2 regions of the Rhizobium etli CFN 42 genome follow, and region 2 is predicted to be linked to the other one. Evidence: riboswitches for the same ligand, from Rfam matches in the RefSeq annotation. Region 2 holds a riboswitch; the other holds the start of a gene.
What was found. A riboswitch is a leader RNA that binds a small molecule or an ion and turns the genes downstream of it on or off. The one in region 2 is predicted to bind thiamine pyrophosphate.

Region 1 (15,379 bases), on a different replicon from region 2:
ACCAGCAGATAGAGCATGTCGATCGCAAAATTGATCAGCACGTAGAGGGCGGCGATGACGAGCAGCGCCCCCTGGATGACGGGATAATCGCGGCGCAGCACGGCCGAAACGACGAGATTGCCGACGCCCGGCAGGCCGAAGACGGTCTCGGTGACGACGGCGCCCGAAATCAGCACCGCCGCCGTCAGGCCGAGCACCGTCAGGATCGGGATCAGCGCATTCTTCAGCGCGTGCTTGAGGATGACCTTGCGCTCGACCAGCCCCTTGGCGCGCGCCGTGCGGATATAATCATCGCCTAGCACGTCGAGCATCGAGGCGCGGGTGAAACGCAGGATCAGCGCCGAGGAGACGATGCCGAGCGCAAAGGCCGGCAGCGTCAGATGATACATACGGTCGGCGAAGGTCGAGCCCGGCCCGGCATAGCCCGAGACCGGGAAGAGGTTGAGCCTGACGGCGAAGAACTGCATCAGGATGAGGCCGAGCCAGAAGCTCGGAATGCTGGCGGCAAACATCGCGAGCGTCGTTGCCGCCTGATCGACGAAGGAGCCGCGCCGATAGGCGGCATAGATGCCGATCGGCAGCGCAATGAGGCTGGCGATGGCAAGTGAAAACAGCGTCAGGAAGAAGGTCGGCTCGGCGCGGTCGAGCAGCGCCGAAGTGACCGGCATGTTGAGGAAGATCGACTGGCCGAGATCGCCCTTCAGCAGCTGGCCGATATAATAGAGATATTGCAGGCCGAGCGACTGATCGAGGCCGAGCCTGCTTCTGAGATCGGCAATATCCTGCGGCGTTGCATCCGGCCCGAGCATGACGGCGGCCGGATCGCCCGGCGTCACGCGCACGATGACGAAGACGATCGTGACGACGAGAAACATCACGACGATCATGCCGAACAGGCGCTGGAGGATGTAGCGGATCATCAATGCTGGCCTTCAAGCCCTTGCAAATGCGGCAGAAAAGCGGGCGCCGAACCCGGAGGGCCGGCACCGGCGGCGATGCTTACTTCTTGATCGAAGCGTTCCAGAAATACGGCCACGGGGCCGGATCGACGCCTTCGAGCTTAACCGATTTCGCCGAAACGGCGTTGAAATCACCGATCTTCATGAAGGGCGCATCGGCATAGACAGCCTTCTGGACATCGGCCCAGAGCGCCACCCGCTTCTTCGGATCGACTTCAGAGGTGAAGGCATCGACGGCAGCCTTGCGGGCCGGCGTGTCCCACCAGCCGGGCGAGCTGGTCGAGAGCGAGCCGATCAAGGCCGGCTCCGGCAGGAAGGGGCTGTGGGTGATGTAGATATCCCAGAGCTTCGGATCGGTGCGGCGCTGCGTCAGCGTCGCCCAGTCCACCACCTGCATATCGACGGTGAAGCCGGCAAGCTTCAGATATTCGGCGGCCACCTGCGCCATCTTGTAGTGGAATTCGTACTGGCGGCTGGTCAGGATGCGGATCGGCTCGCCATTATAACCGGCCTTCTTGGCGGCGGCCGCCGCCCCTTCCGGATCGGCGACATTATAGGCGCCTTCGACACCTGCATCGGTCGACCAGGAGAAGCTTTTCGGGTAGATGGCGCCGTCAAGTGCATAGAAATCCTTGCTGCCGAAGGCGGCGGCCAGCATGTCTTCCATGCTGAGCGCCTGGCGGATGGCCTTCCGAACCTCGACATTTCCGGCAACACCTTCCTTCGTGTTGAAGACGAAAACAGGATAGCCGAAGGGCTTCAGCATGACCGGCTGCGAGGCCGTCGAGTCCTTCAGCTTGTCGTAGGATTCGACCGGGATCGAATCGACATAATCATACTGGCCGGAGATAGCGGCCTCGACGCGGGTGTTCGGATCCGGCACCGGCACGAAGCGGATCTCATCGAGATATTGATGGCGGGCGCCGCCATACCCGTTGCTGTCGCCTTCGGGGGACTTGTAGCCGTCGAAGCGGACGAGCTGGATGTATTGGTCGGCCTTGCGCTCCTTCAGCATGTAGGGGCCAGTGCCGATGAACTCCTTCATCGGCTCGTCCTGTTTTTCGGCAGGAATGATGATCGCCGCCGAATTGTTGAAGGCGAGCAGCGAGGTCAGCGGCGCATAGGGCTGCTTCAGCGTGATGGTGACGGTCGCGGGATCGGCAGCCGTGATCTTGTCGATGAAGCCCGCCACCTGCTTGCCGCGCGAGGCGATCTTCATCCAGCGGTTCAGCGAGGCGACGACATCTTCGGACGTCATGTCGCTATTGTCGTGGAACTTGATGCCGGTCCTGAGCTTGATCGTATAGGTTTTGCCGTCGTCGCTGACCTCGGGCAGGCTTTCGGCCAGAAGAGGTGTGACATTCCAGCTCTTGTCGAAGGTGTAGAGCGTTTCGAAAATATGCTGGGTAACGATGCCGACGAGATCGGCCGTTGACGACATCGGATCAAGCGTCGGCGGCTCGCCGATCGTCGCGACATTGATGACGCCGCCCTTTTCCTGGGCAAACAGGGTCGAAGGCAGAGCGACGAGCGCGGTGCCGAGCAGGAATGCGACAAGCGTTTTCATATGAGGGCTCCCGTTAGGTTCCACAATTATGTAATTCATATTTTTGTAACAGAATAAGAGATGAAGTAATCGTGTCAAGCGGAAGCCCACGGATTATGTCGTGAGACGAGGGTCTCGACGGCCAACACCGCCGAACCGCGGGCGGCTGGCCGCCTTCGCGAAGCACGCGCATTATGCGGGCGCGAAGAATCGGCAGCGCCCGCGGCTTCAATAAAGCGAGGATGGAATGGACATCGATTTCAACGACGGAAAATGGCTGAACGAACCGACAAGCTGGCACGCCGACGCAACCGGTCTGACGCTGACGACAGGCGAGAAGACCGATTTCTGGCGGGAGACCTATTACGGCTTCACCCGCGACAGCGGCCACTTCCTCGCCTTCCCCACCGCCGATAGCTTCACCGCCCAGATCCGCGTGCAAGGCGAGTTCCGCACCCTCTACGACCAGGCCGGCTTGATGGTGCGCCTCGACGAAAAACGCTGGGTCAAGACGGGCGTCGAATTCACCGACGGCGAAGCCTTCCTCAGCACCGTCGTCACCGACGGCAAGTCCGACTGGTCCGTTTCGCAGCCCTTCAAGGAACTTGAGGATTTCCACATCCGCGTTACCGTCGCAGCCGGCGCGCTACGCATTCAGGCCTCCAGCGACGGCAGCCGCTGGCCGCTGCTGCGGTTAGCGCCCTTCCCGATTGCCGACAGATATGAGGTCGGGCCGACCGCCTGCACGCCGGAACGCAGCGGATTGACAGTGCAGTTTTCGGAGTTTTCAATCGGGGCAGCGATTACGACGGATCTGCATGATTTAAGTTGAGGAACGCTGTGATCCCTTCAACCAGCTTTGTCGGAAGGCAGGCGAAACGTCATTTTCGGGATGACAGCCGCGTCCTTCTCTGCGAAAAAGAGCGCGATGAGAGACAGGGGCGTTCGTCGACAGACGGGCTGAGAAGCACCCTTCGAACCTGAACCGGATAATGCCGGCGGAGGGAGTCGCTCGGGGCATCGCCGTCGACGCGCCCCGCGCCTGCCCCGCCTGAAAGGGCGCTATGCAGAGCAAAAAAACTTCGGGAGCCATGCTGGACGCGATGCGCGAAAAGCCGCCGCTCGTCCACTGCATCACCAATTATGTCGCCATGAACATCGCGGCCAATGTCCTGCTGGCATCGGGCGCTTCGCCCGCCATGGTGCATGCACCAGAGGAGGCCGGCGAATTCGCCGGCATCGCGAGCGCGCTGACTGTCAATATCGGCACGCTTTCGACGCAGTGGATCGACGGTATGCAGGCGGCGGCGAAGGCGGCGGCCTCAGCCGGCAAACCCTGGGTGCTCGATCCGGTCGCCCATTATGCGACCACCTTCCGTCGCCAGGCGGTCGCCGATCTGCTGGCGCTCAAGCCGACGATCATCCGCGGCAATGCTTCCGAGATCATCGCGCTTGCCGGCGGGGAGAGCCGCGGCCAGGGCGTCGACAGCCGCGATCCGGTTGAGCAGGCGGAGGATTCGGCCCGGCGGCTCGCGGAGCGGCAGCAGGCCATCGTCGCCGTCACCGGCGCCGTCGATTTCGTGACCGATGGCGAGAGAGCGGTGCGCATCAAGGGAGGATCGGTGCTGATGCCTGAGGTCACCGCGCTCGGCTGCTCGCTCACCTGCCTGATTGGCGCCTTTGCCGCCACAGCGCCCGAAGATCTGTTCGGGGCGACGGTCGCGGCACTCGCAACCTTTGCCGTCGCCGGCGAGGATGCCGCACTCGGCGCGGCCGGCCCCGGCTCATTCGCCTGGCGCTTCCTCGATGCGCTGGCTGCGCTCGACGGCGAAGCGCTGGATGCCAGGGCGAGAGTATCGCTCGCATGAAGGCTTTCGACCTTTCGCTCTATCTCGTGCTCGATCCGAATCTCTGCGCCCAGATCGGCATGGTCGAGACCGCGCGTCTTGCCGTTACCGGCGGCGCAACGATGGTGCAGCTGCGCGACAAAAGAGCCGGCACTTCGGAGATGATCCAGACCGGCCGCGCCTTGAAACAGGCGCTCGGTGGCACCGGCGCCCGCCTCATCGTCAATGACGATGTCGAGGCGGCGATCGCCATCGGCGCCGACGGGTTGCATATCGGCCAGGAGGACATGGATGCGCGCACGGCGCGGGAGCTGATCGGCCCCGAAATGATCCTCGGCCTCTCGGTCGAGACCGAGGCGCTCGCCGCTGCCGTCGATCCCGATCTCGTCGATTATACCGGCGTCGGCCCGGTGTTTGCGACACCGACCAAGGCCGACCACAAGCAGCCGATCGGCTTTGACGGCCTCGCCAGGCTGGTGCAGCTCTCGCCGGTGCCGTCCGTCGCCATCGGTGGGCTGAAGGCGGAGCATGTGGCCGAAGTCTTTGCCGCCGGCGCCAAGGGGCTTGCCGTCGTCTCCGCCATCTGCGGCACGCCGGATCCGGAAGCCGCCACCCGCCGCATCGCCGCAGAAATCCGAAAGGTCCCGGCATGATCCGCAACGTCCTCTCCATCGCCGGCTCCGATCCCTCAGGCGGCGCCGGCATCCAGGCCGATCTCAAGGCCTTTTCCGCCCGCGGTGTCTACGGCATGGCGGTGCTGACCGCACTGACGGCGCAGAATACGCAAGGCGTCACCGGCGTGCATCTAGTGCCGCCTCCATTCGTCGCCGAGCAGATCGATGCCGTGTTTGCCGATGTGCGCGTCGATGCCATCAAGATCGGCATGATCGCCAATGCCGAGATCGCCGAAGCCGTTGCAGCCGCACTTTCTAGAGCTCTGGCCACAGCCGAGGGCAACGGGCGCAGCATCCCTGTGGTCCTCGATCCCGTCATGATCGCCAAAGGCGGAGCCGCCCTGCTCGCACCCGAAGCGGTCGACGCGCTGACCCTCCGGCTGCTGCCGCTTGCCACGGTTTTGACGCCGAACCTGCCGGAGGCCGCCGCGCTGCTGCACCAGCCGGTCGCGACGAGCCGGGCAGAAATGGCGGCGCAGGCCGAACAGCTGCGCGCGCTCGGCCCGGCCGCCGTGCTGGTCAAGGGCGGCCATCTCGACAGCGACGAGAGCCCCGACGTGCTGGCCGCCGCCGACGGTCTGCACTGGTTCGAAGCCCAGCGGGTGCCTACCAAGAACACGCACGGCACCGGCTGCACGCTGTCGAGCGCGCTGGCTGCTGAACTTGCCAAGGGCGTCCCGGCGCAAGAGGCGGTCGCCCTCGCCAAGGATTACCTCGCCGGCGCGGTCGAAGCGGCCGGAAATCTCACCGTCGGCTCAGGCCACGGTCCGGTGCAGCATTTTCATGCACTCTGGAAAGACGGTGCATAAGCACTCAAATCGACAAACAGCTCCCATCGAACGGCCCGGATCTCCCCGGGCCGTTTTCGCTTGTGCCAACTACCCTGCATTGAGAGCGTAGCCAAAGCGGCTGCCGATCGAAAATCCCTGTTGACAAGCTCGGCAAGATCGCCAAGTCTATGACATAATAGGGGTATATATTCCGTAATAACGGAATCACAGGAGGAATGTCGGGTGCCGGACCTGCTTGTGAGCCTGTATTCCGCGAAATTCGCCGAGCTGAAACAGAGAGCCGACAGCGTCGGCGCCGCCATCCGCCCGGCCCTCCCCCCGGAACTGCATCTCGTCGTGAACTGGGTTCGCGAACACTTCAGCGAGAACTGGGCAAGCGAGATTTCGGTCGCCTTCTCCCGCCAGCCCGTCGCCTGCCTGATCGCCGTCGAAGGCGGAACGCTCCAAGGCTTTGCCTGCTACGACACGACGGCGCGCGGCTTCTTCGGCCCGACCGGCGTTGACCCGCAAGCGCGCGGCAAGGGCATCGGGCTCGCGCTGTTTTCCGCCTGTCTTGAGACGATGAAGACGCTCGGCCATGCCTATGCCTTCATCGGCGATGCCGGTCCGGTCGATTTTTACGCCAGGACCGCAGGCGCAATCACCATCCAGGCCCCCGACAAGGGCATTTACGAAGGCATGCTGAGAAGCATGCCGAAATGACCATCTGATCCCGGAGCACTAGACTTGCCCTCGACCCCGCTCGCCCTTTTTGTTGGCCTTCCCAATCCGGTTCTTTCGGATGATGAATTCGCGATGTTTCGCGAGACCAATCCGCTCGGCCTCTTCGTCGGCCGGCGCAATCAGCGCGAGCCGGAGCAGACCAAGCGGCTGATCGCACGCTTCCGTGAAGCCGTCGGCCGCGACGACGCCCCGGTCTTCACCGACCAGGAGGGCGGGCGCGTCCAGCACCTCGATGCGGGCCCCTGGCCGCTCTTCCGCAGCTTCGGCCAGTTCGCCGAACTGGCGCGCCGCGATTTCGAGCTCGGCAAAAAAGCATTGCGCCTTTCCTCCCAGGCAATGGCCGCGATGATGACGGAACTCGGCCTTTCCAGCGGCTGCTCGCCCGTTCTCGACCTCGTCTTCGAGACAACGAGCGCGGTTATCGGCGCCCGCTCCTTCGGATCCGATCCCGATGTCATTGCCGCCCTCGGCCGCGAGGTGGTCGACGGCCTGCTGGAGACCGGCAATATGCCTGTGATGAAGCATATCCCTGGGCATGGCCGCGCGACGCTCGACTCCCACAAAGAACGTCCGGTCGTCGATGCCAGCCGCGAGACGCTCATCGCTACCGATTTCAAACCCTTCGTCGCGCTGAAGGACACGCCTTGGGCGATGGTCGCCCACGTCGTCTATTCGGCCTACGACAGGGAATTGCCGGCCTCCGTCTCCCCGATCATGCACGACCTCATCCGCAAGGACTTGGGTTACGAGGGCGTGCTGATCTCCGACTGCATCTTCATGGAATCGCTTTCCGGGTCCCTGCCGGAACGCGTCAAACATGTGCTCGACGCCGGCTTCGACATCGCGCTCCATAGCCATGGCGACATCAGGGAAAGCGAAGCAGCCGCCAAGGCGGCGCGCCCGTTGACCGACGCCGCACTGCAGCGGATCGCCGCCGGCAAGGCCCGCCTCGGCAATCTCAAGATCGACTATCGGTCCGCCCATGCCGAGGTCGAAGACATATTTGCAAGCGCGTTGGCCTCCTGACCGGCGCGCCATCTCTCACCGTATAAAAGAAGGGGAATAAAACATGAAAAAATATCTTCTTGCCGTCGCCACGCTGACGCTGCTTTCGAGCTCTGCCATGGCGCAGACGATCCTGACGGCCAATATCGAACCGGCGACGACCTGGGTTCGCAACTTCAACCCGTTCAACCAAACCTCGGCGCGCCAGTCGACGCTCGACTTCATCTATGAGCCGCTTGTTATTTTTAATCGCTTCGACAGCAACAAGCCGGTCTATCGCCTGGCCGAAAGCTTCAAGCTGTCCGACGACCTGAAGAGCATCGAGTTCAAGCTGCGCCCCGACCTGAAATGGTCGGACGGCAAGCCGCTGACCTCAGCCGACGTCACCTTCACCTATGCCTACTTGAAGAAATTCCCGGCGCTCGACTTCGTCAGCATTTGGACGTTCGTTACCGACGTCAAAGCCGTCGACGCCCAGACCGTGCGCTTCACGCTCGCCAATCCGAGCTCGCTTGCCGCCGAGCAGATCTCGCAGCTGCCGATCGTTCCCGAACATGTCTGGAAGGACGTCGCCGATCCGGTCACCTTCGCCAACGAGAACCCGGTCGGCAGCGGCCCCTTGACCGAGGTTCCGCGTTTCACCGGCCAGACCTACGATCAGTGCCGCAACCCGAACTATTGGGACAACGCCCACCTGAAGGTCGATTGCATTCGCTTCCCGCAGCTCGCCGACAACAACCAGATCCTGACGGCAACGGCCGACGGCACGCTCGATTGGGGCGTCTCCTTCATTCCCGATATCGACAATGTCTATGTCTCGAAGGATCCGGCGCATTTCCACTACTGGTATTCGCCGAGCAGCATGGTCGCCTTCCTGTTCAACTTGGAAACCGCGAACGAGAATAACAAGAAGGCCTTCAACGACGTTAAATTCCGCCGCGCCGTGTCGATGGCGCTCGATCGCAAGGCGATGATCGACGTCGCCGGCTACGGCTATCCGACACTGAACGAAGACCCGGGCCTGATGGGCGAGCTTTACAAGAGCTGGGCGGATCCGTCCGTCAAGGCCGACTTCGGCAAGTTCGCCACCTATGACGCCGACGCCGCCAAGGCGCTGCTCGACGAGGCGGGCTACAAGGACAAGGACGGCGACGGCTTCCGCGACAATCCGGACGGCAGCAAGATCGCCTTCTCGATCATCGTTCCGAATTCCTGGACGGACTGGGTCGACACCGTCAACATCGCCGTCGAAGGCATGCAGGCGGTCGGCATCGACGCCAAGATCGAAACGCCGGAGGAAGCCGTCTGGACAGGCAACCTCATCAACGGCAGCTTCGATGCGGCGATCAACAGCCTGCCTGCCTCGGCCTCGCCCTATTATCCCTACAAGCGCGCCTTCAGTGCCTCGGACAAGGGCAAGACCCGCTTCACCGCGCAGCGCTGGTTCAACCCCGATGTCGAGAAGCTCGTCGTCGAATTCACCCATACCGCCGACCTCGCCCAGCAGAAGGACGCGATGAACAAGGCGCAGCGCATCGTCGCCGAAAACATGCCTGTCATTCCGGTGTTCAACAATCCGAACTGGTACCAGTACAACACCAAGCGTTTCACCGGCTGGTCGACCAAGGAAAATCCCTTCGTCAATCCGTCGATCTCGCGCACCAATTCGGCGCGCCTCTTGAACCTCCTGGCCCTGGAACCGGTCAAGTAATCATCATGGTTTTCGGGGGCGGTGTCGAACGCCGCTCCCGCCACGACGGAGTTTCCATGGCTTTTCTGCTTCGCCGTCTCGTCTTCTATATGGCGGCCTTCATCGCGGCAGCGACGATCAATTTCTTCCTGCCCCGGCTGATGCCGGGCGATCCCGTGCAGATCATGTTCTCGAGCGCCGGCGCCGAATTGCCGCCGGAAAGCCTGCAGGCGCTGAAGCTCACCTTCGGCTTCGTCGACGGCCCGCTCTGGCAGCAATATCTCACCTATCTCGGCAGCATCTTCACCGGCGATCTCGGCCGCTCGATCAAATATTTCCCACTGCCGGTCACCTCCGTGCTCGGCCATGCGCTGGTCTGGACGGTCGGGCTGATGGGAACCGCGACAATCATCAGCTTCGCGCTCGGCACCTTCCTCGGCATCGTCGCCGCCTGGCGGCGCGGCAGCAGGTTCGATGTCGTCGTCTCCGTCGGCGCGGTTTTTGCGACCTCGGTGCCGGCCGTCGTCACCTCGCTGATCGTGCTCTTCATCTTCGGTTTCACGCTCGGCTGGTTCCCGAACGGCTATGCCGCCGATCCCTCGCTCGATCCGGCCTTCAGCCTGCAGTATCTCGGCAGCGTCGCCTATCACGGCATCCTGCCGATGGTTACACTCTGCACCGTGCTGATCGGCGGCTTCACCGTCACCATGCGCAACAACATGATCAACCTGCTCGGCGAGGACTATATCGTCATGGCCCGCGCCAAGGGCCTGTCCGACCGCCATGTGATGCTCTGGTATGCGGCGCGCAACGCCCTACTGCCGACCGTCTCCAGCCTCGCCATCGCCATCGGCACCATCCTCGGCGGCTCGCTGGTGACGGAGGTCGTCTATAATTATCCCGGCCTCGGCAATATTCTCTACCAGGCGATCCTCGCCCGCGATTACCCGGTCATCCAGGGCCAGCTGCTGATCATGACCGCGACCATGCTGATCGCCAATTTCATCGTCGACGTCAGCTATGTCATGCTCGACCCGCGGCTGAAGGGAGCGTGAGATGAAGACCCTGCTTCGGAACCGCAAGGCGCTGGTTGGCCTTCTGATCATCGCATTCATCATCATGGTCGCGATCGCAGCGCCGCTGCTGACGCAATACGATCCCGCCGCCCGCACCGGCAGGCCGCACCAGCCGCCGTCGCTCGATCATCTGCTCGGCACCACCCGCATCGGCCAGGACGTCTTCGCCCGGCTGCTCTACGGCGCCCGCACCTCGCTTGCCGTCGGCTTCGGCGCCGGTCTGCTGATCACCCTCGTCGGCACGGCGCTCGGCATCATCGCGGGCTATCGCGGCGGCAAGATCGACGAGATCATCAGCTTTTTCACCAATATGGTGCTGGTCGTTCCCAACCTGCCGCTGCTGCTCGTGCTCGCCGCCTTCATCGGCCAGGCAAGCCCGCTGGTCATTGCGCTGATCCTCGGCGCCACCTCCTGGGCCTGGGGCGCCCGCGTCACCCGCGCCGAGACGCTTTCCGTCAAACACAAGGATTTCGTCAAATCGGCCTCGATGATGGGCGAGCCGCAATGGCGCATCATGACATTCGAGATCTTCCCCAATGTGATATCGATCGTCGGCATCAATTTCATCGGCAGCGTCATCTTCGCGGTCATCACCGAGGCGACGCTGGAATTCCTCGGCCTCGGCGATCCCAAGGCGATCTCTTGGGGCACGATGCTCTACAATGCCCAGAAGGCTTCCGCCCTTTCGGTCGGCGCCTGGTGGGATATCCTCACCCCCTGCTTCGCGCTCGCTCTTCTCGGCATCGGCATGTCGCTCCTGAACTTCGCCGTCGACGAGATCGCCAATCCGCGGCTGCGCACCGGCAATCATCTGAAGCGCTGGTCGCTGCTCGTCCGTTCCGGGGAGGGCCGCTTGTGACCCAGCCGCTATTGTCTGTGAGGAATCTTTCGATTGATTATATCGGCGAGGAGAAAGATTTCCGCGCCGTCGACGATGTCAGCTTCGATGTGGCGCCGGGCGAGGTCTTCGGCCTTGCCGGCGAATCTGGCTGCGGCAAGAGCACCATCGCCTTCGCCGTCAGCCGCCTGCACAGGCCGCCGGCGCTGATCCGCAAGGAGAGCCGCATCCTGCTCGACGGACGCGACGTGCTCGGCCTCGACCGGCAGGCGCTTGCCGCCTTCCGCTGGCGCGAAGTCGCCATGGTCTTCCAGAGCGCCATGAATTCGCTGAACCCGGTGCTGCGCATCGAAGCGCAATTTTATGACGTGTTGCGGGCCCATAAAGGCATGAGCCGTGCGCAAGCCCGCGAGCGCACCGCCGAGATGCTGACGCTCGTCGACATCGCGCCTGACCGGATGCGCGATTATCCCCACCAGTTTTCCGGCGGCATGCGCCAGCGCATCGTCATCGCCATCTGCATGGCGCTCGACCCGAAGCTCGTCATCATGGACGAGCCGACGACAGCGCTCGACGTCGTCGTTCAGCGCGAGATCCTGCAGCGCATCAACGAATTGCGCCGCCGCTTCGGCTTCTCCGTCCTCTTCATCACCCATGATCTCGGACTGATGGTCCAGTTCTGCGACCGGATCGGCATCATGCTGTCCGGCAGGCTGGTGGAGCAAAACACCGCCGAAGCGATCTACCGGACGCCGCGGCACGAATACACGAAGAAGCTCTGGGCTTCCTTTCCCTCGCTGCATGGAGGCGTGCTGCTATGAGCGAAGCCATCCTTGCGCTCGACACGGTGACAAAGACGTTCGGCCACGGCGCCTCCGCCGTTCATGCTGCCCGCTCCATCTCGTTTTCGCTGCGCGCTGGTCGGGCGCTGGCGCTCGTCGGCGAATCCGGCAGCGGCAAGACCACCTGCGCCCGCATGGCGATGCGCGAATATCTGCCGACATCAGGCCGCATTCTCTACAAGGGCCGGCCGGTCGAGACGGCGAATTCCGCCGAAATCGCCCGCTACCGCCGCTCAGTGCAGATGATCTTCCAGGATCCCTTCGCCTCGCTGAACCCCGCCCATACCATCGCGCACCATCTCCGCCGGCCGCTGAAGCTGCATCGCCCGGACATCAAGGGGACGGAGATCGACGTCACCACCCGCGAACTGCTTCAGCGCGTCAGGCTCGATCCCGATCTCGTCGCGCCGAAATATCCGCATGAACTCTCCGGCGGCCAGCGCCAACGCGTCAACATCGCCCGCACGCTTGCCGTCAAGCCGGAGGTGATCGTCGCCGACGAGCCGACCTCGATGCTCGATGTTTCGGTGCGTCTCGGCGTGCTCAACCTGTTGAACGAGATGAAGCAGGAGCTGAATCTCGGCCTGCTCTACATCACTCATGATATCGCCACTGCCCGTTATGTCGCCGAGGATATCGCCGTGATGTATGCCGGTCAGATCGTCGAATGGGGCAGCACCGCCCGAGTGATCGACAATCCTCTGCATCCCTATACCAGGCTGTTGCTCTCGGCCGTGCCGGATCCCGACGTCCAATTCGACGATCCGAAGGCGCGGCTGAGGCCTAATGAGGTCGACGAGATCCGCCGCCGTTCGGCCGCGCCGCAGGACGATATCGTCGAAGTGGAGCCGGAGCATTTCATGCGGATGGTCTGACGCCGGTTTGCTGGTTTCGCTCGTCTGCCTGTGCTAGGGGACGGCTCTTTCATGTGAGGCGAAACCGTCATGCTGCCCTGGATCCAGCTCGATTCGGCGACCATTCCCGGCGAAGGCGGCGAGTTGCGCCTGAAGCGGCGCGGCAGCGAGTTCTCGATCATGCTCGGCGCCAACGAGTTGATGAACAGTCGTCTCAGCGGCTCGGAAGAAGCCCTTGCCACACTGTCCTGGGAGCGGATCAAGACGCATCCGAAGCCGAGGGTGCTGATCGGCGGGCTCGGCATGGGTTTTACCCTGCGCGCCGCTCTCGCCGTCCTTCCCGATGATGCCGGCGTCACCGTCGCCGAACTGGTACCAGCCGTCGTCGCCTGGGCGCGCGGGCCGATGGCAGAGGTGTTCAACGGCTGCCTCGACGATCCGCGCGTCGGCATTCATCAAGGCGATGTCGGCGAGGCGATCTGCGCCGGCAAGAGCGCCTATGACGCGATCCTGCTCGATGTCGACAATGGACCGGATGGGCTGACCCGCAAATCCAACGACCGGCTCTATGATTTTAACGGCCTTCGCGCCGCCCGCGACGCGCTTCGCCCCGGCGGCGTACTCGCCGTCTGGTCATCCGGACCCGATCCGGATTTCACACGGCGTCTCAAGGACAGCGGTTTTTCCGTCGACGTCGTCAATACCCGCGCCAACCGCAAACGCGGCGCCCGCCACGTCATCTGGCTTGCAGTCAGATCGGCTGGCTGAACGTGCTTAGCTTCCCGAGGCGATCCTGCGGGCGGCGTTGATGGCCCGGCGGGCGCCGGCGCGCAGTTGCACGGTCTCGGCACCGGCAATGACCAGATGGAAGCCGAATTTCAGCAATTCGCCGGCCCGCTCGCCGTCGCCGGCATAGGCACAGGCGAACTTGCCGTGGGCGCGGCAGCGCGACACGGCATGCTGCATGGCGCTGTCGATCTCGGCGGCGTTCGGCGCCACCTGATCACCGTTCGACAGCGCGATCGAAAGGTCGGCGGGGCCGACGAAAATGCCGTCGATGCCGCTGACGCCAAGGATGCCGTCGATCGCGTCGAGAGCGGCGCGAGTCTCGACCATGGCGATGGCGACCGTGAGTTCGTTGGCGTTCTTGAGGTAGGCGTCGGCAGACAGGCCGGTATGGTTCAGCGCCAAGGACGGCCCCCAGCTGCGCTCGCCGAGGGGCGGATATTTCGTCGTCCGGACCAGGGCGCGCGCATCCTCGGCCGAATTGATCATCGGTGCGATGATCCCCGAGGCGCCGGCATCGAGCAACCGCGAAGCAGACGCAAAATCGCCGACGGGAATGCGGGCGATGGCCGGCTTGCCGGCAAGACGCGTCTGAGCGACGGCGTTTGCCGCCGACTGCATGTCCCACATGCCGTGCTGCATATCCAGCACGACGGCATCGAAGGCTTCCTGCGCCAGATGGTTGACGAGCATGGCGTCGGGAATGCCGACCCAGGCGGAAATCATGCCGCTCTGGTCCTTCCTGATCCGGTCCGCAAAGCCATCGATTTCAGCTGCGCTCATGCCATTCTCCTCATTTCGACAGGCCGTCAACGGCCGGATTGCCGCCAAACGGCAGCAGCAACTTATCCTCTGCGACGCCGCCGCGAGATGATGACGACCACAACGATGCCCGCCGCCGCCAGAATGGCGCCCCAGAGCATCCAGATCGGTTGGGCGATCATGAAACTGGATGCCGGATAGGGAAAATAGCCGCTTCCCTGCCCGATCCAGATCAGCCCAAGCAGGACCATAAGCAGTCCGATGACATATCCGATCATTCGCATGCATTCACCTTCTTCTTGGATTCGATCCCACAATGTCGATCGCCATCGCCGATGACAAGGCTTCTCCCCAGGAGAAATACAACCGCTACTCACCATTTCTCGTCACCTCATCCGACAGCCAGGCGCTGAGCCTTTCGCTGTGGACATTTGGAGATCGAGGCGGCACGAGCCAATAACCGCGGTCGGACGCCTCGAGCGGCGGGCCGGCTTCGACAAGCATGTGTGCCGAAAGAAGCGTATCGACGAGCCCCATCCAGCCGATCGCCACACCCTGCTCAGTGAGAGCGGCCTGGATGACCAGCGAATAGGTATTGAAACTGATATCGCCGCGGCCGGCATGGGTATCGCGCGGAACGGAGAACTCGGCAAGATATGTGCGCCAGTCGAACCAGGGCGATGGCAGCGGCGCGTCGAGATGGATCAGCCTTGCCTTGGCAAGCTGTCTCGGATCATCGAAAGGCCCGTTGCGATCGAGGAACCCGCGCGTGCAAACGGGCACGATGCTCTCCGGCAGCAGAAGCCTGCCGACGGCGCCGAATTCGTCGCGCGTACCGAAAACCACCGCGACATCTGCCTCGTCGCGAAATCCGGCTGCAAGCCGCTGCGTCGCGACAATCTGCATATCCGTTTCCGGGTGCAGACGGCGAAAGCCATCCATGCGTGGGATCAGCCAAAGTGCCGAGAAGGCATAATCGGTCCTCA
Region 2 (15,379 bases):
GCAAATGCCCGGCTCTCGGGCGGCAAATCGGCGAGCAGGTCCCGGACCATCTCCCTGACATCGTCGCGAAACCCGCTGCGGGCGATGACCTCGTCGCGCATCAGCGCGCCAAGTTCGACGACGGGATCGGCGGCGGACGCGTCTGCGGGGATCGAGGGCGCTTCGAAGGCGAGTTCCAGCTTCTCGATCCAGGTGCGGCCGATCACGTCGCCGCGCCGCTCGGCTTCCGCCTGCATGAGGTCAACATCGCGCCGCAGCTGCCAGGAGAGCGGCGTGCGGCCGGAAAGCCTGAGGCGTGCGACAAGATGCGGCGAAGCCGTGCGGTCGCGCTGCGCCATCAGCGCCGCCTCGACCACCACGGCCGCCTCACGCCAATCATCGACACCCGTAAGGTCGACATTGACGCGCTCGAACTGCGCGATGCTGGTTCGCCGCTCGTCGACCGTCACGGTCCGGTCGTCCGCCACGGTCACCAGCGATACGGTCTTGACGCCCGACTCGTTGATGTCGCGGCCTTGCGGCATGCCGGGCATGATGATCGTTGCCGTGCCGGGATACTGGCTGCGCTGATGAAGATGCCCGAGCGCCCAGTAGTCGAATCCCGAGGCGTGAAGGTCGAGCACGTTGCAGGGCGCATAGACGTCATGGCCGGCCGATCCGGCAAGGCTCGTATGCATGATGCCGATATTGACGGCACCCGCGACCGGCGACTTGAATTTCGGCAGAAGCGGGTCGGGCGCTTGCGGCTTGGCGAAGCTCAGGCCGTGGATCGCGATCGAAAGGCTGCCCTTCGTCGCCTCCACGGTCTCGGCGTGGCCGCCGAAGACCTTTACCGTATCGGGCATCACCAGCTCCTTGGCGATCTTCGACATCGCATCGTGATTGCCGCGGATCTTGAAGACGCAGATCCCCGCCCGGTGCAGCCGTTCCAGCTGGCTTGCCAGAAAGCGCGCCGTCTTCATCGACGTCTGTTCGCCGTCATAGAGATCGCCGGCGATGACCAGCGCATCGACCTGCTCTTCGAGGCAAAGGTCGACGATCGCGATCAGCGCCTGCCGGCTGGCGTCACTCACGAGATCGGCCAGCTCGGCGTTGCGAAGCGCCAGCGACCGAAGCGGAGAGTCGAGATGGAGATCGGCAGTGTGGACGAAACGATAAGCCATGAATGCAGAAAATCGCGTTGCGACAGGATGAGGAGCCGGTGCCGTCGGACCGATGAACGCGCGGTCGCTGTCACCTGGCCTTGAGCGAGAGAATATGGAGCACGCGTCCAAGGGGCGCGAGCGAAATGGGCCGGTAAAGCCGGCCCATCCACAATCAATGTTGCTCGACCGGGGCCGGTACGGCCGCCGGCGCACCCTGCTGCCCAAACCGATCGGCGACTAGCAGCGACAGCCACTGCCTTGGAACGCAAAAGGGCTTCTTGACACAAGCGCCGCTCCGGTCTTTGATGGCGACCATTCACCAGGGGTGCCCCGGCAAGGGGCTGAGATTCTGCTGAACAATACGGCTTTGCCTGTTGTGGCGCGGTGACCCGTTGAACCTGATCCAGTTCATACTGGCGTAGGGACGGTGCGGACGCTGCGGCTGTTGGGCGGATTTTCGCTTTGTCGCGCAAGGCGTCTTTTCATCATTCCAACACTGGAACTGGGTCTCCAAACGTCAAACCTTGGAGCCTCATCCATGAATATTGTCGCGCCCCAGCTTACTCCCGTCGTCACCACCGGCTCGCTTCCGGCCTCGACCAAGATCGTAAAACCCGGAACCCTCTATCCGGACCTGCGCGTGCCGATGCGCGAAATCAGCCTTCACCCGACCTCCGGCGAGCCGCCGGTAACGGTCTATGATTCCTCCGGCCCTTATACCGATCCGGCCCATGTGATCTCCATCGACGCCGGGCTGCCACGTTTGCGCGAGAGCTGGATCAAGGCCCGCGGTGATGTCGAATCCTATGACGGCCGCATCGTCAAACCTGAAGACAATGGTTTTGCCACCGGCGAGCGGCTGACGCCGGAATTTCCCGTTCGCAACACGCCGCTGAAAGCAAAAGCCGGCCGTGCCGTCACCCAGCTCGCCTATGCGCGGGCAGGCATCGTCACGCCGGAAATGGAGTTCATCGCAATTCGCGAAAACCTCGGCCGACAGGCAGCGAAGGAGGCACTCGCGCGCGACGGCGAGAGCTTCGGCGCGCATGTTCCGGATTTCGTGACGCCCGAATTCGTGCGGCGCGAAGTCGCCGAGGGTAGGGCGATCATCCCCGCCAATATCAATCATCCGGAATCCGAACCGATGATCATCGGCAGGAACTTCCTTGTGAAGATCAACGCCAATATCGGCAATTCGGCGGTCACCTCGTCGATGGCGGAGGAAGTGGAGAAGATGGTCTGGGCGATCCGCTGGGGCGCCGATACGGTCATGGACCTTTCCACCGGCCGCAACATTCACAATATCCGCGAATGGATCATTCGCAATTCGCCGGTTCCGATCGGCACCGTGCCTCTTTACCAGGCGCTCGAGAAGGTCAACGGCATTGCCGAAGATCTGACATGGGAAGTCTATCGGGACACGCTGATCGAACAGGCCGAGCAGGGCGTCGATTATTTCACCATCCATGCCGGCGTGCGGCTGGCCTACATACCGCTCACGGTCAATCGCGTCACCGGCATCGTCTCACGCGGCGGCTCGATCATGGCCAAGTGGTGTCTGCATCACCACAAGGAAAGCTTCCTCTACGAGCATTTCGAGGAAATCTGCGACATCTGCCGTGCCTATGACGTCTCCTTCTCGCTCGGCGACGGTTTGCGTCCGGGTTCGATTGCGGATGCCAATGATGCAGCGCAATTTGCCGAACTTGAAACGCTTGGCGAATTGACCAAGATCGCCTGGGCGAAGGATTGCCAGGTGATGATCGAAGGTCCCGGCCACGTGCCGATGCACAAGATCAAAGAGAATATGGACAAGCAGCTCGAGGTCTGCGGCGAAGCGCCCTTCTATACGCTCGGACCGCTGACGACCGACATCGCACCGGGCTATGACCACATCACCTCCGGCATCGGTGCCGCCATGATCGGCTGGTTCGGCACGGCGATGCTCTGCTATGTCACGCCGAAGGAGCATCTGGGGCTGCCCGACCGCAGCGACGTCAAGACCGGTGTCATCACCTACAAGATCGCCGCCCATGCCGCTGATCTCGCCAAGGGCCATCCGGCCGCGCGCATCCGCGATGATGCGCTCTCGCGGGCGCGTTTCGAATTCCGTTGGGAGGATCAGTTCAACCTCTCCCTCGACCCGGACACGGCGCGTTCCTTTCACGACGAGACCCTGCCGAAGGAGGCGCATAAGGTGGCGCATTTCTGTTCGATGTGCGGCCCGAAATTCTGCTCCATGCGAATCTCCCATGACATTCGCGCCGAAGCCCAGAAGGAGGGATTGGAAGCCATGGCAGCCAAATACCGCGATGGCGGCGATCTCTACATGCCGGTCGCAGAGGTCGCGAAAACGCCTGCCGGAGAATGACGATGCGCATTCTCGTCAACGGGGCCGGCGTTGCCGGCCTCACCGTGGCCTGGCAGCTGTACCGCCACGGCTTCCGCGTCACCCTTGCGGAGCGGGCCGGCACGGTCGGCGCCGGGGCCTCCGGCTTTGCCGGCGGCATGCTGGCGCCGTGGTGCGAGCGGGAAAGCGCGGAAGAACCGGTGCTGACGCTCGGTCGCCTTGCCGCGGACTGGTGGGAAGCGGCATTGCCGGGCCACGTCCATCGCCGGGGAACACTTGTCGTGGCGGGCGGACGCGATACCGGAGAACTCGACCGCTTTTCCCGCCGCACAAGCGGATGGGAATGGCTGGACGAGGTGGCAATCGCAGCCCTCGAACCGGATCTCGCTGGCCGTTTCCGCAGGGCGCTGTTCTTCCGGCAGGAAGCGCATCTCGATCCGCGGCAGGCGCTCGCGGCACTGGCCGCAGGACTTGAGGATGCCCGAATGCGACTGACGTTGGGCGTCGTCGGCGAATCGGACGTTGATCATGACCGGGTGGTCGACTGCACGGGTGCCGCCCAGATAGGCCGGCTGCCCGGACTGCGCGGCGTTCGAGGCGAGATGCTCTGCGTCGAAACAACCGAAGTCAGCCTCTCCCGTCCTGTCCGCCTGCTGCATCCGCGCCACCCGATCTACATCGTACCGCGCGACAAAAACCGCTTCATGGTCGGGGCAACGATGATCGAAAGCGATGATGGCGGCCCGATTACCGCCCGTTCGCTGATGGAGTTGCTGAATGCCGCCTATGCGATGCATCCTGCCTTCGGGGAGGCACGGGTGACGGAAACCGGCGCAGGCGTGCGGCCCGCTTATCCCGACAATCTGCCGCGTGTGACACAGGAGGGACGCACCCTCCATGTCAACGGCCTCTACCGCCACGGCTTTCTACTGGCGCCGGCCATGGCCGGCGAGGTCGCGCGTCGTCTTCTTACAGAACAGGGACAACCGGAAAGGAGGGCCTCATGACCTTCATCATCAATGGCGAGGAACAGGAGGTCGCAGCCGCGACGCTTGCAGATCTGCTTCTCGCGTTGGACTACGAAGGCAGCTGGATCGCAACTGCGGTGAACGGTGAACTGGTGCACCGCGAGGACCGCGCCGATTTCCGGCTCGGCGAACGCGACCGCATTGAAATTCTCTCACCCATGCAAGGAGGCTGAGATGCTGAAACTTTACGATGTTGAAGTTGGCTCAAGGCTGCTGCTTGGCACCGCACGCTATCCGTCTCCCGCTGTCCTTGCAGAAGCCGTGAGACGCGCGAAGACGGAGATCGTCACCGTCTCGCTGCGGCGCGAGGCGGCCGGCGGCAAGGCGGGCGGCGCCTTCTTCGAGCTGATTCGCGAGCTTGGCGTGCGCGTGTTGCCGAATACGGCCGGATGCCACAGCGTACAGGAGGCGGTGCTGACGGCAAAGTTGGCGCGCGACGTCTTCCGCACCGACTGGATCAAGCTCGAGGTGATCGGTCATCACGATACGCTGCAGCCCGACGTATTCGGACTTGTCGAGGCGGCCCGCATTCTGTCGGGCGAGGGCTTTCAGGTCTTCCCCTATACGACCGACGATCTTGTCGTCGCCGAAAAGCTGCTGGATGCCGGTTGCCGCGTTCTGATGCCTTGGTGTGCGCCGATCGGCTCCGCGATGGGACCGGTAAACCCGATGGCGCTACGGGCATTCCGAGCACATTTTCCGGATGTGCCGCTCATCGTCGATGCCGGCGTCGGCCGCCCGTCTCACGCCGCCGCTGTCATGGAATACGGCTATGATGCCGTACTTCTCAACACCGCCGTTGCCGGCGCTGGTGATCCCGCCGCCATGGCCGAGGCCTTCGCGCTTGCCATCGATGCCGGCCGCATTGCGCATAGCGCCGTGCCGTTGGAGCCGCGCGATATGGCCGTTCCTTCCACTCCCGTCATCGGAAAGGCTGTCTTTTCATGAGGCTCGATCCCTTCTATCTCATTGTCGACAGCGCCGACTGGGTCGAGCGTCTCGTGCCGCTCGGCGTCAAACTCGTCCAGCTGCGCATCAAGGACCGGCCGGAGCCAGTGCTTCGCGAGGAGATCCGGCGTGCGAAAGCCGCCTGCGCGGCAGCGGCCTGCCAATTGATCATCAACGATTACTGGAGGCTGGCGATCGACGAGGGATGCGATTTCATTCATCTCGGGCAGGAAGACCTGATGGCTGCCGATCTGGCTGCCATTCGCCGCGCCGGCCTGAAGCTCGGCCTTTCCACGCACGATCCATCAGAACTAGAAACCGCGCTGGCCGCCGCGCCGGACTATGTTGCCCTTGGGCCGGTCTGGCCCACGATCCTCAAGGAAATGAAATGGGCGCCGCAAGGCGTCGAACGCCTTGCGGACTGGCGGCGGCGTGTCGGACCCATGCCGCTCGTTGCCATTGGCGGGATCACCGCCGAACGGGCGCCGCTGGTATTGGAAAACGGCGCCGATAGCGCTGCCGTAGTCACTGATATCACCCGCAACCCGGATCCGGAGGCCCGCACCCGACAGTGGCTGGCGGCGACCGCGCCTTGGCGATCTGTCGGGTAAGACGCCGCACCGCGCCCCTGTGAAATATATTTCAATACGTGAATTATATTGACAGACCTCGAGCTTTAGGCTTAGCTGCCCATACCGGACGTCGAGGAGGCAGTCCGGACTTCAATGTGATCAGCGGCGCCTTTCGGCGCCCTCGGGCTTTTGGGAGAGGCTTCGGCCTCAAGGAGGACTCTTGCGCACTTTACTCACCACGACCGCGATGGCGGTTTTTGCTGCAACGTTTATCGCCGGCGCCGCAAGCGCGGGGACGGAAAACCCGTTCCGCTGCAAGCCGGGCGAAAAATACGTCATGAACGTCATGGTTTCGGGGGTCGAATATTGGTTCCCGGTTTACGAGATGTTCAAGCAGGCGGGGCAACAACTCGGTTGCGAAACGGAATATACCGGCACGCCGGAATATGACGTCAATAAGCAGATCGCCACCTTCGACCAGGCGCTGGCGCAAAAGCCGGCCGGCATTCTCGTTCACCCGATGAACTCCGACCCGTTCATCGAGCCGATCAACCGCGCCATCGACCAAGGCACGGCAGTCGTCACCTTCGCCGCCGACTCACCGCTGTCCAAGCGCGTCTCCTTCATCACCTCGGACAATACTCGCGAAGGCACCTATGCCGCCGACGCGATCGCCGAGAAGATGGGCGGCAAGGGCGAATATGCCGTTCTGGAAAACCCCGGCCAAGACAACCACGACAAGCGCATCGCCGCCTTTATCGCCCGCATGGAAGAGAAGTGGCCGAATATGAAGCTCGTCGGCCGCGCCGCGTCCAACCAGGATCCGACCAGGGCCTATCAGGGTCTTTCCAGCCTCATCCAGGCCAACCCGAACCTTGGGGCGGTCTTCATGCCGGAAGCGAACTCCGCGATCGGCGCGGCGCAGGCCAACAAGGAAACCGGCGGCAAGGTCCTCGTCATGTGCGCCGACGTCAATGCCAACATCCTCGACATGATCAAGGCCGGCGAAGTCTTCGGCTCGATCAACCCCAACCAGGGCATGCAGGGTTACATGGGCTTCATGCTGCTGTGGCTTGCCAAGCACCCGGAACTGATCGACCCGATGAACGACGCCAAACGCTCGGGCTTCAACCCGATGAGCATCCCGGTCGTCGACAACGGCCTCTCCATCGTGACCGCCGCAAATGCCGATGACTTCTACTGGGACAAGTACCTGAAGCATCGCGGCACCAAGGGCATCGAGGAATAAGACCCCGAAAGGGCCATCCGTTCGGTGCGGATGGCCGAGATTGAGAGGGAGGGGAGATATGGCGGAGCCCGTGCTCACCATTCATGGCGTCACCAAGCATTTCGGGGCGGTGAAGGCGTTGAGGGATGTCGACTTCACCCTAGAGCGCGGTGAAGTCCATGCGCTTTGCGGCGAGAATGGCGCCGGCAAGTCGACGCTGATGAACATCATCGCCGGCGTGCTGCAGCCGACCGAAGGCGAAATCCGTGTCGACGGCAAGGCTGTGCGCATTTCCTCTCCCGCCGCCGCCCAGTATCTCGGCATCGGCCTGGTGCACCAGGAAATCGCACTCTGCCCCGATGCCACGGTTGCCGAAAACATGTTCATGGCGGCGACCAATCGCCGTCGGGCGCCGCTCATGAACTATCGCAGGCTGGAGCGCGATGCCCAGGCGGTGATGAACCGGCTTGCCGCAATCGATGTCCGCCGTAGGGTCGCCGACCTGCCGATATCAAGCCAGCAGCTCGTCGAGATCGCCAAGGCGCTGACGCTCGACTGCCGCGTGCTGATCCTCGACGAACCGACGGCTGCCCTGACCGAGACCGAGGCGCAACAGCTCTTCTCGATCATCCGCGATCTCAAGGCGAACGGCATTTCGATCATCTATATCAGCCACCGCATGGCGGAAATCTTCAGCCTCTGCGACCGGGTTACCGTGTTCCGTGACGGCCGCTACGTTTGCACCGATCGCCTTGCCGACCTGACGCCGGATGACGTGGTGCGCCGCATGGTCGGCCGCGAGATCACGCAGCTCTATCCCGACAAGCTCGGTGCCGACGAAAGGTCAGGCGGGATCATTCTCGAGGTCGACGGCATCAGTGACGGGGCGCGTTTTCACGACGTCACCTTCGGCCTGCGCAAGGGCGAGATCCTCGGCATCGGCGGCCTCATCGGCTCCGGCCGCACGGAAATCGCCGAAGGCATCTGCGGATTGCGGCCGCGCACGGCAGGCACGGTGCGCCTGCACGGCGCGGCCCAACCGATCCGCGCCTATTCGGATGCGGTGAAAGCCGGCATCGTCTACCTGTCCGAGGACCGCAAGGGGTCGGGCATCTTTCTTGAAATGTCCATCGCGCAGAACATATCGGTGCTGGATCTGAAGGCGCTCACCAATGCGGTCGGCCTGCTGAACGGCCGCGCGGAGGCCGCGCTGGCGGACGACTTCGCCCGGCGGTTGGCCGTGCGCATGAGCGGCATCGAGGCGCCGGTGAAATCGCTTTCCGGCGGCAACCAGCAGAAGGTGGCGATCGCCAAGCAGCTCGCGGTAAAGCCGAAAGTCATCCTGATGGACGAGCCCACGCGCGGCATCGATGTCGGCGCGAAGGCGGAGATCCACCGCGTGCTGCGCGAGCTAGCAAGCGCGGGCATCGGCATCATCGTCATCTCGTCGGAAATGCCGGAGCTTCTCGGCCTTTCAGACCGTCTGCTGGTCGTCCGCGAAGGGCGCATCGCGGGAGAGCTCAGTGCCGACGAGATGTCGGAGGAGGCCGTGATCCGCCTTGCCTCCGGCATGGGCAGCGCAAGGGCGGCAGACCATGCCGCGTGAAGAGAACATGGGAGAGAGGGAAATGGCAATCGACACGATGGCGGCAGGCCTGCCCAGGACGTCGTCCTTCAAACGCATCGCCACGATGCGCGAGGCGGGGCTGATCGCGATCATCCTGGCGCTCGGCATCGTCATGAGCTTCGCCTCGCCGCACTTCCTGACGCTCGGCAATTTCCGCGCCATGCTGATGAGCTTTTCCGTGGAGGGCATCGTCGTCGTCGGCATGACGATCCTGCTCATCGTCGGCGGCATCGATCTTGCGGTCGGCTCCGTCGTCTGCTTCGCAATGGTGCTTTCGGGCTCGCTCTTTCTCGCCGGGCTCGATCCGTGGACGGCCTCGCTTGCCGGCATTCTTGCCAGCAGCGCCATCGGCGCCATCATGGGTTTCTTCGTGACCGTCGTCGGGCTCAACCACTTCATTACGTCGCTGGCGGGCATGGTGATCGTGCGCGGTCTCTGCCTCATCATCACCAAGGGCACGCCGCTCTCGCTCTTCACGCTGCCGGCCGGCTTCAAGGCGGTGGGGCAGGGCACGTTCTACGGCATTCCCTATGTCATCCTGATCTTCGTCGCCGTCGTCATGCTGTTCGATTTCCTGCTGCGCCGGGCGACCGCCTTCCGCAAGGTGTTCTACACCGGCAGCAATGAAAAGGCGGCGCTCTATTCCGGCATCAAGACGAACCAGGTGAAGTTCTGGGTGACGGTGCTCTGCTCGACGCTCGCCGGCGTCGCCGGTGTCATCTACATGTCCCGCTTCGGGGCGGCGACGCCCACGTTCGGCGTCGGCATGGAGCTGAACATCATCGCCGCCGCGGTGATCGGCGGAGCCTCGCTGAACGGCGGCTCGGGAACCATCCTCGGCGCCATTCTCGGCATCGCGCTTCTTTCCCTCGTCACCTCGTCGCTGATCCTGCTAAATGTTTCCGTCTATTGGCAGGACATGATCAAAGGATGCATCCTGCTTGCCGCCGTATCCATCGACCATTTCCTGCACAAGCGGAAGGCCGCCTGACATGCCGATCGCCAAACTGAAACCCAGGACGACAGCCCCGCGCGAAGAAATCGTCATCGCCCGCCAGATGCACCAGGCGCTCGTCCTGCATTTTCTGGAGGGGCTGACGCAGGCGCAGATCGCCGATCAGCTCGGAATCTCGCACGCCACCGTCAACCGCCTCATCAAGCGGGGCCGTCAGCTCGGCCTGGTCGAAATCAAGATTAAGTCGCCGATCGAACCGCTTGTCGACATGGAGGAGCGGCTTCTGGCGCTCGGCGGCATCAGCCGCGCGGTCGTGGTCCCGACCGTCTCAGACAATCCGCAGACCGCGCTGCAGGCGGTCGGCGAGGCGGCAGCCCGCCTGCTGCTCGAAGAAATCGCCGATGGCGACACGATCTGCATCACCGGCGGCAAGGGCGTCAGCGCCGTCGTCGCCGGCCTCCAGGCGCCGCGCCGCTTCGATGTCGAGGTCATCCCGGCCACCGGCTGTGTGCAGGGCAAACACTATACCGACGTCAACCACGTCTCGACCCTGATGGCCGACCGGCTTGGCGGGCGTTCCTACCAGATCCATGCGCCGCTCTTTGCCGATGATGCCGAGCAGCGGTCGATGCTGATCAACATGCGCTCCGTCGCCGACGTCTTCCGGCGGGCGCGCGAGGCCAAGGTGGCGGTGGTCGGCATCGGCTCGATCCTGACCGATGATTCGAGCTATTACGACCTGCACCCTTCCTCCAGCACCGATCGCGCGGCGATCGAGCGTTCGGGCGCCAGCTGCGAACTGCTCGCCCATTTGCTCGACGATCGCGGCCGCGTCTGCGACTACAGCTTGAACCGGTCCCTGGTTTCGCTGACGCTGCCGGAATTCGCCTCGATCCCGACGAAGATCGGCGTCGCGAGCGGCCCGAACAAAGCCGGGCCGATCCTCAGCATCCTGCGCGGCAATCATCTCGATACGCTCGTCACCGACGAGGCGGCGGGTGCGCGCATTCTTGAACTCGCATCCGAGGAAGGATTTTCCGCATGAGCGGCGAACAGTTGACCCGTGAAATCGGCCGCTCCGGCGTCAAGGCCTCGGCCGTCGGCCTCGGCACCTGGGCGATCGGCGGCTGGATGTGGGGTGGCACGGACGAGGCGCAATCCATCGCCGCGATCCAGGCTTCGCTCGATGCCGGCGTCACCCTCATCGACACGGCGCCGGCCTACGGCCTAGGCCGATCCGAAGAAATTGTTGGCAAGGCGCTCGCAGGACGCCGCGACAAGGCGGTGATCGCCACCAAATGCGGGCTGGTGTGGCATACGCAGAAGGGCAACCATTTCTTCGACCAGGACGGCAAGCCGGTGCACCGCCATCTCGGGCGGGATTCGATCGTTCACGAGGTGGAGGAAAGCCTGCGCCGCCTCGGCACTGACTATATCGACCTCTACATCACCCACTGGCAGGACCCGACGACGCCGATCGAGGAGACCGTTGCGGCGCTGGAAGAGCTGAAACAGGCCGGGAAGATCCGCGCGATCGGCGCCAGCAACGTCAACCGGTCGGAACTCGAACAATATATCGAGACCGGCTCGCTCGATGCGATCCAGGAGCGGTTCAGCATGATCGATCGCCAGATCGAGACGGACCTGCTACCGCTCACCATCGCCAACGGCGTGTCGACGCTCAGCTATTCCTCACTGGCGCTCGGCCTGCTTTCCGGCGCCATCGGGCCTGAGCGCGTGTTTTCCGGCGACGACCAGCGCAAGGACAATCCGCGCTTTTCCGTCGCCAACCGCCGCAAGGCCAAGGATTTTGCCCAGGCGATCCGGCCTGTCGCGGAGCGCCACGGCGCCAGCATCGCGCAGACGGTGATCGCTTGGACGCTGGCGCAGCCCGGCGTAACCTTCGCGCTTTGCGGCGCGCGAAACCCGGCGCAGGCGCTCGACAATGCGCGGGCCGGAACGCTTCGCCTTTCAACCGCCGATCTCGCGGCCATCGACACCGCCATATCGGCGCAGCTGGCCACCATGGACGGATAACGGAAGCCATCATGAACCGTGTGGAAACAATGGACGGGCTTCGCCAAAGCCCGAAGGTGGACGTTTGCGTCCTCGGCGGCGGCATCAACGGGCTCAGCGTGTTCCGCGAGCTGGCGCTGCAAGGCGTGAACGTGCTGCTCGTCGAGCAGGGTGACTATTGCTCCGGTGCGAGTGCTGCCCTCTCGCGCATGGTCCATGGCGGCCTGCGCTATCTGGAGAATGGCGAATTCAGCCTTGTGCAGGAATCGCTCTTCGAGCGCGACCGGCTGCTGCGCAACGCTCCCCATTATGTCGCGCCTCTGCCGACGACGGTGCCTGTTTTCGACATCTTCTCCGGCCTTGCCAACGGCATCGTGCGCTTCCTCGGTCTCACCCGCCGTCCGAGCCGCCGCGGCGCCGTGGCCATCAAGACCGGGCTCGCCATCTACGATTTCCTGACGCGCAAACGCGCGCTGATGCCCCGCCACCAGTTCCGCGGACGCCGGGCGACGCTCTCAAAATGGCCGGCGCTCAATCCCGGGATCCGCAGTTCCGCAACCTATTACGACGCCTGGGTGAGCCATCCGGAGCGGATCGGAATCGAATTGCTGCGCGACGGCCTGTCTGCCGGTCCGAATGCCCGGGCCTTGAACTATGCGACGATTGCGCAGGCTGGGGCGGGGGACTTTCAGCTCTGCGACGGCGTCGCCGGGGAGACGTTTCGCATCCAGCCGCGGCTGGTCGTCAACGCAACGGGGGGCTGGATCGACATCGCGAATGGATCGCTGTTTTCCGAAGGCACACGGCCTGAACCCCTGATGGGCGGCACCAAGGGGTCGCACCTCATCATCGACAATCCCGCGCTCCGCGACATGCTCGACGGCCACATGATCTATTACGAGAACGAGGATGGGCGCATCTGCATCCTCTTTCCCTATCTCGGCAAGGTGCTGGTCGGCTCGACGGACATTCGCGTTGATGACCCCGGCACCGTACGCTGCGAGCCCGACGAGCGCGACTATATCCTGCAATCGCTTGCCTTCGTGCTGCCCGGCATTGGCATCCGGCCGGAAGAGATTGTTTTCCAGTTCGCCGGCGTGCGCCCGCTGCCCGCCAGTAAGGACAGCTTTACCGGACGGATCCCGCGCGATCATTTCTGCACCGTGATTGAAGGCCATGAGGACGGCCCGCCGGTGCTCTGCATGATCGGCGGCAAGTGGACGACGTTCCGCTCCTTCGGTGAGCTGGCGGCCGATATGGTGCTGGAACGGCTCGGTTGGCCGCGGCGCATCGATACGGCGGAAAGGGCATTTGGCGGCGGGCGTGCCTTCCCCAAGGACGGCGGCGGCTGGGTTCGTGACCTTGCGGCGTCGACGGGCATCTCCATCGATCGCGCTGCGATCCTCTTCGAACGCTATGGGACCGATGCGGAGCATGTCGCCGGCTTCATCGCGGCAGGCCCCGACCATCCTCTGCCGCATGCCGGCTACAGCCTTCGCGAAATCCAGTATCTGATCGGCGCCGAAGCCGTCGAGCATCTCGACGACCTGCTGCTGCGTCGCACGACACTGGCAATTTCCGGCGAGCTCTCGCTCGACATGGCTGACGCCGTGCTCGCCCTGCTGGCCGCCGCAAGAGGCTGGTCGGCTGAGCGCGCCGCCGAAGAGCGCATCCGCTTTCTCACCATCATGCGCGAGCGCCACGGCGTCGCCGAAGCAACCCTTTCCGCAAGGAACGAACGAAGGAGTGAATTATGCGAGACAACCGCAAGGTCCGGATGAACCGGCTGTTCGGCAACGGCCGTTGCCTTGATGTGGCGATCGATCACGGCGTCTGCAACGAGCCGTCCTTTCTCGACGGGCTGGAGAACATGCCCGCGGTCGTCAAGGCGCTGGTCGATGCGAGACCGGATGCGATCCAGATGAATTACGGCCAGGCCGACCTGTTGCAGGATCTGCCCGGCAAGGACAAGCCGGCGCTCGTCATGCGCATCGACATGGGCAATCCTTATAACCGCATCCGCCACCGCGACATGTGGGCGGTGCTGCAGAACGAAGCAGAGCCGCTGGTCGGCGCCTTGCAGATGGATGCCGCCTGCGTAGTGGTCAATCTGTTCATGCTGCCGGATGAGCCCGATCTCTTCCGCCAGTGCGTGCAGAACATTTCGCGCGTCCGGGCGGACTGCGAGAAATACGGCATGCCGCTCATGATCGAACCGCTGGTCATGCAGCCGGTCACCGAGCGCGGCGGCTACATGGTCGATGGTGATGCCGACAAGATCGTCACCTTGACGCGGCTTGCGCGCGAAATGGGCGCCGATATCGTCAAGGCCGATCCGACGACGAATGCGGAGGATTTCCACCGCGTGGTCGAGGCGGCGCGATGCCCGGTGCTGGTGCGCGGCGGCGGCAAGGAGGATCTCGCCGCCGTCTTTGCCAAATCCACTGCCTTGATGCGGCAGGGTGCGATGGGCATGGTCTATGGCCGCAACATTTACCAGCATGCCAACCCGAGCGCCGTCGTGCGTGGGCTGATGGCGATCATCCACCAGGATGCGAGCGGCGAAGAAGCCGTTGCGATCTACCGTCAAGGCTGAGAGGCTGGAGCAATTCCCGGAAAAGCGTGAAGCAGTTTGTCCTTGGAATTGCGTAGGCAATGACAGAACCTTGGGAGGGGTTCGCAATGGGAGAATATCTGTTGGGGCTCGATGCCGGCAACACCGTCATCAAGGCGGTGATCTTCGACCGCGCCGGCCGGGAAGTGGCCTATGCGGGAGAGGAGGGGCATAGCCGCATGCCATGTCCCGGCCATGTCGAGCGGGATCTCGGCGAGCTTTGGGCCAACGCCAAACGCGTCATCCGCACCTGCCTCGACCGGGCAGGCATTGCTGCGGCCGATATCGCCGCAATCGGCTGCGCCGGTCACGGCAACGGGCTGTATGCGCTGGATCGAAATGGCGAACCCTTCCTCGGCATCCAGTCGCTCGATACGCGGGCGACCGGGCTCGTCGAGAAATGGGCGGCCGAGGCTGTCGGCGATCGCACCTATCCGATCGCCCGCCAACGGCCCTGGCCCTCGCAGACACCGACGCTGCTCGCCTGGCTGAAACGGTATCGCCCTGAGTTTTTCCAACACATCGGCACGGTGTTCTGCTCCAAGGATTTCGTCGTCAACCGGCTGACCGGCGAGCGGGTCAGCGAGATGTCGGATATGTCGGGGGCCGGACTGCTCGATTTCGCCGCCCGCCGTTATGACCGCACGCTGATGGAGGCGTACGGCCTCGGCGACTGCATGGGCCTGCTGCCGCGGCTGATCGAAAGCGCCGACATCGCCGGCAGGGTGACGGAAGAGGTCGCCGCGGAAACCGGCCTTGCCGCCGGCACGCCGGTGGTCGGCGGGCTCTTCGACGTCGTCGCCTCGGCACTCGGTTCGGGCGTCTCGCGCACCGGCAGCGCCTCGATCATCGCCGGTACCTGGAGCATCAACCAAGTCATCATCGACCGGCCCGAT

Region 1: linked by a shared signal. The riboswitch ahead of thiM (hydroxyethylthiazole kinase) and the one ahead of thiC (phosphomethylpyrimidine synthase ThiC) in region 2 are both predicted to bind thiamine pyrophosphate.

The regions. Positions count from the first base shown of each region.
Region 1 covers NC_007765.1:361,283-376,661, reverse strand. The annotation lists gene RHE_RS25805 (ABC transporter permease) at 1-920, opposite strand, end outside; gene RHE_RS25800 (ABC transporter substrate-binding protein) at 1,000-2,526, opposite strand; gene RHE_RS25795 (DUF1349 domain-containing protein) at 2,753-3,337, shown strand; TPP riboswitch at 3,433-3,529, shown strand; gene thiM (hydroxyethylthiazole kinase) at 3,570-4,373, shown strand; gene thiE (thiamine phosphate synthase) at 4,370-5,005, shown strand; gene thiD (bifunctional hydroxymethylpyrimidine kinase/phosphomethylpyrimidine kinase) at 5,002-5,835, shown strand; gene RHE_RS25775 (GNAT family N-acetyltransferase) at 6,040-6,519, shown strand; gene RHE_RS25770 (glycoside hydrolase family 3 N-terminal domain-containing protein) at 6,544-7,566, shown strand; gene RHE_RS25765 (ABC transporter substrate-binding protein) at 7,610-9,256, shown strand; gene RHE_RS25760 (ABC transporter permease) at 9,313-10,290, shown strand; gene RHE_RS25755 (ABC transporter permease) at 10,292-11,170, shown strand; gene RHE_RS25750 (ABC transporter ATP-binding protein) at 11,167-11,970, shown strand; gene RHE_RS25745 (ABC transporter ATP-binding protein) at 11,967-12,866, shown strand; gene RHE_RS25740 (spermidine synthase) at 12,936-13,613, shown strand; gene RHE_RS25735 (HpcH/HpaI aldolase family protein) at 13,620-14,414, opposite strand; gene RHE_RS25730 (hypothetical protein) at 14,477-14,677, opposite strand; gene RHE_RS25725 (choline sulfate utilization transcriptional regulator) at 14,763-15,379, opposite strand, start outside.
Region 2 covers NC_007763.1:79,994-95,372, reverse strand. The annotation lists gene RHE_RS22430 (metallophosphoesterase family protein) at 1-1,163, opposite strand, end outside; TPP riboswitch at 1,457-1,588, shown strand; gene thiC (phosphomethylpyrimidine synthase ThiC) at 1,684-3,516, shown strand; gene thiO (glycine oxidase ThiO) at 3,519-4,502, shown strand; gene thiS (sulfur carrier protein ThiS) at 4,499-4,696, shown strand; gene RHE_RS22410 (thiazole synthase) at 4,698-5,471, shown strand; gene RHE_RS22405 (thiamine phosphate synthase) at 5,468-6,082, shown strand; gene RHE_RS22400 (substrate-binding domain-containing protein) at 6,264-7,292, shown strand; gene RHE_RS22395 (sugar ABC transporter ATP-binding protein) at 7,351-8,877, shown strand; gene RHE_RS22390 (ABC transporter permease) at 8,900-9,889, shown strand; gene RHE_RS22385 (sugar-binding transcriptional regulator) at 9,891-10,898, shown strand; gene RHE_RS22380 (aldo/keto reductase) at 10,895-11,890, shown strand; gene RHE_RS22375 (glycerol-3-phosphate dehydrogenase/oxidase) at 11,902-13,650, shown strand; gene RHE_RS22370 (class I fructose-bisphosphate aldolase) at 13,623-14,465, shown strand; gene RHE_RS22365 (FGGY-family carbohydrate kinase) at 14,552-15,379, shown strand, end outside.